4 regions of the Paenibacillus sp. FSL P2-0089 genome follow, and region 1 is predicted to be linked to each of the others. Evidence: riboswitches for the same ligand, from Rfam matches in the RefSeq annotation. Region 1 holds a riboswitch; each other region holds the start of a gene.
What was found. Region 1 has a riboswitch for cyclic di-GMP ahead of NST69_RS01590 (transglutaminase-like domain-containing protein). Riboswitches for the same ligand answer to the same signal wherever they lie in the genome.
Positions count from the first base shown of each region.

Region 1 (2,202 bases):
AGTTATCCTATTTGATTATACTTGCCGGGGTCCTGATTATGCTCTACCCCAAAGGAAGCGAATGGTACGAGGACCGTCAGCAGCAGAAGCTGCTGGAAGAGGCTGAACAGGCCTATAGTGAAATCGTTCCTTCGGCTACGGCTCCTGCCAGCCAGGATCTGAGCAAGCCTTATGCGGAAGTCACCCAGCTGCTGGCTGAAGAGTCTGGTGCGGAAGAGCCGGTTCCCACTACAGCGCCCGAGCTTGAAGTGGGAGGCAAAATCACCGCTATTATTGAAATCGATAAAATCGATCTGAAGCTGCCTGTACTGGAGGGCGCCACCAAGACCAATATGAAGCATGCAGCCGCGCATATGAAGGAGACAGCTCCGATTGGCGCGGTAGGCAATGCAGCGATTGCGGCACATCGGTCAAGAACGGCAGGGCGGCTGTTCAACAGACTGGATGAGGTCGGTAAAGGGGATGCCATTACTGTTATTACAAGCGGACAGGAATACAAATATGTTGTATATGATGTATCTATTGTAGAGCCTACCGATATTTCAGTACTGAAGGGTAAGGATGATGATAAGATTCTGACCCTCATTACCTGTGATCCGCTTGTCAACCCTACCCACAGACTCATCATTCATGCAAAGTTGACCTGATTGTCATAGGACAATGCTGAGAAAGGTCAAAAAACATAAAATTTTAGTCTATTTTTGCGGGAATCTAGTGATTTGGGTCTTGCTAATAGATTGAGATATGGTAAGCTATAACTATGAAAGCTAATACACGATAACGGCAAACCTATCGAAAGGTAGGGACGCAAAGCTACAGGGCCTTCCCGTCATGGATGGCAGCCAGTTACCGAATGAAGAGGCTTTTTTTGTTTGTTTTCATTCTGAATCTGTCATTATGTGGCAGTAGATTGGACAGATAAAGCTTATACGATAACGGCAAACCTATCGAAAGGTAGGGACGCAAAGCTAAAGGGCCTTCCCGTAAGAATGGCAGCCAGCTACCGAAAGGGGTTTTATCCATGAAGAAGTTTTATTTAATGCTGATTACACTTTTTGTGATCGTCACTTCCGTGCAGACAGGCACTGCTCAAGCTGCTAATGCAGATTCAAGCTGGTTAAATGTTGGACAACTTGATCAAGGGGTTATCGGGGTTTCGTACGATGTTCCTAAAGACAAGAAGATGAAGCTCATGATTACCAAGGACAATAACAGCTATACTTACAACTTATACACTTCCAAACCGACCGAGACGTTCCCGCTGCAACAAGGTAATGGCTCTTACAAGGTCTCCGTTCTTGAGAATACTACCGGTAACAAATACAAGGTACTATCTTCCGAGACTGTATCTCTCTCAATGAGCAATGTGAATGCCGTATATTTGAGCTCTGTACAGAATGTAAAGTGGAGTTCTTCCGATAAATCCGTTCAAAAGGCAGCACAGCTTACAAAGGGTCTGACCACAGATGCAGACAAAGTTAAGGCTATCTACAATTACATCGTAGCTAACGTGAAATATGACTACTCTCTGGCCAACAGCGTAAGCACAGATTATATTCCGAACAACGACAACACACTGGCTACCAATAAGGGTATCTGCTACGATTACGCTTCCTTGTTCGCTACTATGCTCCGCAGTGAAGGGATTCCAACCAAGTTGGTTATGGGGAATACAAGCTATGTAACTTCATACCATGCCTGGAACGAAGTGTTCCTGAATGGCAAATGGGTGACGATTGATACTACAGTGGATGCAGGTCTGGGTAAGAAAACAGCATCAACTGAACTGATCAAATCAGCAAGCAAATATACTGCAGCGAAATTCTACTAAGAATAGCTGTAACTATAGCATTATCTGAGAATAACCCGCTTAGTCATTAAGCGGGTTATTTTTATTTATATAAAGGTTGCTTTTTAATAGAAGGATAGGTTATTATAAATAAGCGTTGTTGGAGCGGCAAAGGAAATGAGAGATTACTTAAATAAGTGATTTCAAAAATAAAGCTTGCATTGCTCAGATGGACGTGATATATTATAAGAGTTGCTGGTGACGATGACATCGACACTAACAACGAGCTTGATCTTTGAAAACTGAACAACGAGTGAGTATCTGGAAATCACTTCGGTGAGATCCAAAAATGAGAATGTAAATTCTCGTCAGATGTTTCAAAATGAGCAATCGCTCTTTCTAAATACCAATTT
Region 1 is NZ_CP152006.1:382,333-384,534, forward strand. Features, by position in the region: gene NST69_RS01585 (class D sortase) at 1-647, shown strand, start outside; cyclic di-GMP riboswitch class I at 773-854, shown strand; cyclic di-GMP riboswitch class I at 928-1,008, shown strand; gene NST69_RS01590 (transglutaminase-like domain-containing protein) at 1,022-1,831, shown strand; rRNA gene NST69_RS01595 (16S ribosomal RNA) at 2,198-2,202, shown strand, end outside.

Region 2 (2,202 bases), 290 kb from region 1:
TCGGCATCGGGTGCCAGTGGAGGGGGGCCGGATACGGTGAAGAGATCGCGGTAATGCTGTTCAACAGAAGAGGGGTCCTTGACAAATTGCTCATATCTTTCTTGGATGTAGCCCAGGTTGGGGCCGTAGTATTTGCTCCATACTGTGTCGTTATAGGGCTCTTTGACTGCCATGAATAGGTCCTCCTAACGGATAAACTCCACGCGAGGCATCCAGTGTGCCACTTGGCGGAGCTGCAAATGTTTGCGGTTTCATTCTCATCCTATTGTGCTACTTTCCGGCGGGGTAATCAATTCATACTTTCGGTCAATCCGTTCGCAATTTGGCATGATTCATTACAGTATTCATACGGAACTATCATAAATAGAAAAAACTCATATAACAGCCCGTTATACATACAAATGGGTAATTGTCTCTATACGATGTTGCGTGCAGCGGCAAGTCGGGGCGGATGGGGTTCCCTTTAGTATATTTAAACTATTAGATAGTGTTTGAACTTGGAACTGGAAATATTTATACAAGCCGCTGGCAATTTCAGCTAAGTTTCCTCACATTTTTTCATAAAAAAATTCCAGAAAACGACACACTAATTGCGTATGATCTTGTATAATGTTATTGCGGAGAACGGTTTCATCGATTCTTGCCAGATCCTTTCATGATGGAAAGGGTCCAGTAAAAGGTAAACCTGCCGAAAGACAGGGGCACAAAGTCTCGGATCTAAAGTAGAAATACTACAAAGTAGCAATACTACTATGATGGCCGGACTGCCTGGGGACGCGAAAATTCTAGGAGGAGATTTCTTGGATATGTCCAACCAGGGGAATGACGAGCTGCAGGCAGTAGATCTGGATTTAGAATGGGTGCACTTGCTGATGTCTGCCAAGCAGGCGGGGATCGCGGCGGAGGATATCCGCCGGTTTCTAAGTGAGAAGGCGCTCCAGGCGATGTAAGGGCGGTCATCATTGTTCGGATACATACAGAAAAGGCACAGCGTCCGGTACGCTGTGCCTTTTCTGTATGCCGCTTGAAAGGCTGCCTTCGCCGAAGGTGGCCTCCCTGCCGTGCGGAGTCTTCCCTGTGGCATATAATGCTCGTCTAGTTGTCCTTTTGTTCCATGCGCCATTTCTGGTAATCGAGGAATTCCTTGAATTCGCGTTTGCTTATACCGGAGGCCATGGCCTCCTGAACAAGCCGGAACCATTCCCCGTCCAGAGCCTGTTCTTCCGTCTCTGCCAGTCCGCCATACAACAGTGCATGAATGGATACCTGAAGCGCGTCAGCGATTTTTTCGATGAATTGAATGGAGGGGTTGGATTGAATGTTCCGTTCCACATTACTGAGGTATGATTTCGCCACATCAGCCTTATCGGCAAGCTCGGATAACGAATAGCCCTTCTCCAGCCGGAGTTTGTGGATGCGGCTTCCCATAGTATCTGACACGATTACAACGCCCTCCGTACTTTTTTTGGTGAAAAATAAGAAGTTATATGCTTTGCGCTATACATTCTCCTTATCTTTCTCGTTGAAACGGTACCGCCCGTTCAAAGGCCGGCAAAGCCGTTTTCTCTTGTCAGTATAACAAAAATCCGCAAAACGGACAAAAATCCTTGAACCCGGCAGCGGGAAAAAAGAAACGGCATACCCGGCCCGGATGAGGGAGGATATGCCGTCTTGATGGATTGCTGAAACGCTGCCTTCCTAATAAAAGGCCGGCAAAGCCATTTTCACTTGTATAGGCTGGCCCCTGATCTACTTGGCTTCTCCCACTCCTTGAAGAGCATCGAAGGTCCAGTTCAGAGCTAAGCCGTCACCCTGGAAAATGTTCTGATCGAGCGTGTTGTCTACGAATTCGAAGGCGATCTTGAAGGTCTTGGACCCGGCGGCGGCAATCCCTCCTGGCAGTACACCTGCTGCTACGAGATCGTAGCTGGGGGTGTTTTTCAGATCCTTCAGGGAGATCTCGGACAGCACATGACCGCTTAGTGAACCGCCGGTGTACGTATTATCCAGGAGCTTGACCTTGAAGTGGTCTCCGAGATCCTGGCCCGCGTTATCGCCCTTGGCATCGGTCACGGTGTAAGTGGTGGCAAGCTTGAGGAATTTGATATCCAGTGTGCCGTCATTGGACAAGGTGAAGGTGCGGACGGTGTAGTCTCCCGGCTTCAGATTCGTCAGCGCTACCGGAGTATTGAAGGAAGAGCC
Region 2 is NZ_CP152006.1:92,655-94,856, forward strand. Features, by position in the region: gene NST69_RS00370 (2-oxoglutarate dehydrogenase E1 component) at 1-173, opposite strand, end outside; cyclic di-GMP riboswitch class I at 669-772, shown strand; gene NST69_RS00375 (anti-repressor SinI family protein) at 807-950, shown strand; gene NST69_RS00380 (helix-turn-helix domain-containing protein) at 1,096-1,428, opposite strand; gene NST69_RS00385 (TasA family protein) at 1,750-2,202, opposite strand, start outside.
Region 2: another riboswitch for cyclic di-GMP. It lies ahead of NST69_RS00375 (anti-repressor SinI family protein); the one in region 1 lies ahead of NST69_RS01590 (transglutaminase-like domain-containing protein).

Region 3 (2,202 bases), 1.2 Mb from region 1:
CTGCCGGTGACCTGGCCGCTAACGTAAATACTGCCGGTGGCTATAATTGTAGATTGGCGGATATCGCCATAGACGTACACATTCCCGAGGGCTTCAATTCGTACAGGTCCTTCCAGATCTCCCGGTACAATGATGTCACCTGCGAACATAACATCGCCCGCAGGATCTGTCATCTCTCTGGCCAGAAGACTGACCGGAGGGAAGTCACATATCCGGACGCTGCCGCTTCCTCCGCAGATACGGGGCCTGCCGGTGTGCCGGGCTACGATATTGCCACAGGGAAGGAGCTTGGCATGATTACCGGCAGCAAAGTAGATATCCTGCGGCGGGGGAGGGGGCAGGACCCTTCCGTCTGTGTCGAGGCCGGGAATGCCTTCTTCCGGCGGCAGCTTGCGGGCGAAGACTTCGCCTGCAAAGGCAAAGGGGGCTCCCGGGAAACGGAGATACTCCAAGGGTTCCGCAGGCTTCTGACCCCGGGCTCCCTGTCCCTGAAGCATCCGGTTCCCCTCCAGTGTATGCTCAGGCAGCAGGAATTCCAGCCGGGCTTCCTTGCCGGGCAGCGGGGCTCTGCCTTCAGCGATGCATACGGGGAGATATGTAGGGTTCTCCAGCTCCGCGTACAGGGCGGGAATGTTCAGGTTGCGCAGAATAAAACGGTTGTCCAGTGAGGCGATAATCTGTTCTATGGTGAGCGTGGACAGCAGCATCGCCGGATTGGGCTGGGCACGGACGACCGCTTCGAAGGCGGCGGGGCAGTTGACCAGATTCCAGGCGTACTTCTCTGCACGGTATAAAGTGAAGTGGACCTTGAGCTTGTCAGGCGATACGGTAATTTCATATTGCGGCTTCTCACAGATCTCCCAAGTGATATAATCCGCTCTGGTCACCTCGGTCGGCTCTGTAACGGTCTTCCAGTTGATCTTCAGGACAACAGGGTGGACCGCAGAAATGCGGGCGGGAGCACCTCCGGGGAGCGGGGGAGTAATGAATATCTGGTTGTCCTGCACGAGGATAATTCCATTCTTATCTCCAGTTGTCCCGTCAGAAGCTCGGCCCTCCACAGAGAATGAATCCAGGAGACCTTTACGTTCGAGCATCAGGGACTCTACGAATTCATATCGGCTTGGTTCGATATCCTGCTGCGGCATGGTTGTAACCTCACTTTTTCGTATGATCAATGGCAATTCGTACAGAAAAAGAACATCATCAAGCCTGGGAGGCTTTCCCTCCTGAATAGCTGGCTTAAGTGGTCTCTATTGGCAGCCTGGCAACCGTAAACGCAGATTCCGGCGTTCTTAGGCCCATAGCTTTGCGTCCTGCCCTTTCGGGGAGTTTGCCTTTAGAAATAGATCAATGATATACATCCTGTAGAGGTGGGAGTTATGGTCGACTGTAATCGACAAAAAGAGTCATAAATAGTTCTTACGCGTCATTAACTTCTGCAAACAAGCTTAATTCTAGTACTTAAAGAGCTATTTTTCAACTATATTATGCCTATTTATCAAAAAACTCGAAATATGCAGCTCTATTTCGACAAAAAAACTGGTTTCCCAGCGCTTACAGCTTATGGAAGAGGCAGGGGGAGGAAAGTATGAGCATTCAACTGTTGGGACACCCTGGGCTTGGTAAGACTCGGAGTGTTCTTTTTTGATAAGCGATTTTGCGAGTGTTAATGTTATGTGTATGTTAACTATGTAAATAAACACAAACATTCAGTGTATTATTTCGTAATAAAACCGAAGACATCGCAAATTCATTGTAATATAATCTAACTCATACCAAGGAAACGCGAATTAATGTTAACTAATGTAACATTAATAGAGATGGCGACATCAGGAGAGGAGCATAAACCATGCAGATTGCAGCAACACCTTACATCTGGCCTTATAACGGGGCTGTGGACCCGGCGAAGACAGCGCTGATGATTATCGACATGCAGACGGATTTTTGCGGCAAGGGCGGTTACGTCGAGAGAATGGGTTATGACCTCTCATTAACAGCGAGGGCGATCCAGCCCATTCAGCGGCTGCTGGCCCGTATCCGGGACATCGAAGGCTTCACCGTGATCCATACCCGCGAGGGGCATAAGCCGGATCTGTCGGATCTGCCGGCGAACAAGCGGTGGCGCAGCCGCCAGATCGGGGCCGAGATCGGCTCCGAAGGACCGGCGGGACGAATCCTCGTGCGGGGGGAGCGCGGCTG
Region 3 is NZ_CP152006.1:6,960,171-6,962,372, reverse strand. Features, by position in the region: gene NST69_RS29595 (flagellar assembly protein A) at 1-1,148, opposite strand, end outside; cyclic di-GMP riboswitch class I at 1,256-1,348, opposite strand; gene NST69_RS29590 (isochorismatase family cysteine hydrolase) at 1,853-2,202, shown strand, end outside.
Region 3: another riboswitch for cyclic di-GMP. It lies ahead of NST69_RS29595 (flagellar assembly protein A); the one in region 1 lies ahead of NST69_RS01590 (transglutaminase-like domain-containing protein).

Region 4 (2,202 bases), 190 kb from region 1:
ACAGTCGGTGTTGGCGTTACCGTTGGTGTTGGTTTCACTGTCGGCGTTGGTGTCGGTGATGGACTAGGTGTCGGCGTTGCGGTCGGCGTCGGACTCGGCGGCGGCCCCTCTCCCTCGTACAATCCCAGGTGCATCTCTACCCCGCCGCTAAAAGATTTTGCAATCAGGGTTCCGTACAGCTCTGCTCCGGCATAATGAACATCCGCTCTAGGTGCGAGGATCGTCCCGAAGAATGAGGTATAAGCGATATTCACCTCAGAAGCTTCGTAAAAGTTGAACAATACCTGACTGGCTCTGCCGTTATTCATTGAAAAGCTCGGCACATTGACTGTAGACCCGCTTATATTAATAATCAGCGTAGCGTTCTGTGCAATGTTGAATTCGATATAGTTGGTCTTCGCCAGTGTCGAGGCATCCAAATGAACTACATTGAAACGATCCGGTGCACTTATCTTGAGCTGTCCATAATGATTATCGCCAATCTCATTCGTGTCGGCCAAGGCCCCATACTCTGTGGATCGGGAGATCAGAGCTTGCTGCTCGGCTGCAAAATCAATCGGGCTGGCATTTTTCTTCCCGCCTTTGATGTTGACACCAGGCTCATTGGCTGTAAAGCTATCCCCAAATACCACATTTCCATAGATCTCTCCACTGCCTAAATGTACAAAATTCTTACCGGCCACAAGTACATCCGTCGGCGAAGCATCCCTGTATGCCCTGGCTACTCCGTATCCTCCGGAGAGGGTAATGTTCCCCGCCGCTGCCAGGCGGCCTTCAATCTGGTCATTGGCTTGTTTAAAATCCCCGAGGATAAAAGCATTAAAATTCCCTGCAACCCCCAAAACCGGTGTTGGCGTATACGGCACCCCTGAAGCTGCTCTAACATCCGTCCCCCACGTAAAGGCACTGGATAGGGTCAATAGGCCTGCCATAAGGATGGCAGCTGTTTTACGTACTCTTTTCTTCAATAGTCCACACCTCCTAGTTACTATTCTATGAATCTGTCACGCGACTATAACAACAAAAAGACCGCCACGAAGGGTTAGCTTCACGGCGGCCGGACGACCCTAGCCTCAACTTTAGAGACAGTAGATTCCTGACTTTGCGTCCCGTTCTTTCGATACGGTTTGCGTTTGTACATGATTTCGGTATGCAATTAAGATTTGCTTATGTAAGATCATTGTTGAGTCTATGACATTTGTTACTTTTGTACTAATTTCAGTTTATCCGCTCCCCCACCCTGTTGTCAATCCATTCCCAGTATATTTTTTGAAATTATTTTTGCGAAGATTCCTCATTTAACCCTTTTATCATAAGGCTTCAGGGGCGAATCTTTTTTTATATGCTGACGAAAAAAGTCGAGAAATCAGAGGATTGGCTGTAGCCGTTTATCTCTCTTACCTATAATAATATCAATTTATATTATTTAAATTTGATGCATTTGTCCTATTTTATCGCCTTCAGACCCCTCCTACTCATTGTCTGCTCCTGTTCAATGCAATTTTACCTATTTACAGGCACCTCAGCTCGAAAAAAAAGTGCCGCCCATAGGGACGACACCTGCTAATAGACTTCATATATTTTGAATAAAATGTCGCCTAGGCAGACCCGAACAGCTGAACCCAGCCAATCATCGATACCCAGAGCGGAACACTTAGAATGATCCCGAATACCAAACCACGGCGGAGGCTTCCTTCACGACTCATTGCCATTCTCCTTTGAGCTGATTTATTTTTCAATCTTTAATATTTCAATTTTAATATAAAATAATTCATCTTATTTTTTTGTGAAATATATCACATTATTTGAGTTAATTTATAAAACCCATTGATTATTTTTTGAAGGATGAGTTACAATGCGAATATACGTTCTCTTCGAGGGGTTGAGAAGGATGCAAAGAGCAGAGAGCCAGGACAACCTGCTGGTCAAATCTTATATTTTGCTGCCGCTTATTCTATCCGCCTTCGAGCGCGATGCTTCTGCTATAGCCTCTGAGCTGCGCACGCCTGCACCTTATCTGGAGGTAATCCAGTCGGCCGCTCATGCCGCTTCTGCCGATCTGCGGGAGGTCCGTGCCGGAATGCGCGCACGTGGTCTGAAGGTCTATGAGCAGCAGCGGCTGGAGACGGGTGTTGAAGCCAAATTTGTCTGCAGGGGCTATCACGAACGGATGCTGCTGCTGGATGATGTGATTGCCGCCCA
Region 4 is NZ_CP152006.1:189,534-191,735, reverse strand. Features, by position in the region: gene NST69_RS00800 (choice-of-anchor A family protein) at 1-968, opposite strand, end outside; cyclic di-GMP riboswitch class I at 1,050-1,142, opposite strand; gene NST69_RS00795 (hypothetical protein) at 1,892-2,202, shown strand, end outside.
Region 4: another riboswitch for cyclic di-GMP. It lies ahead of NST69_RS00800 (choice-of-anchor A family protein); the one in region 1 lies ahead of NST69_RS01590 (transglutaminase-like domain-containing protein).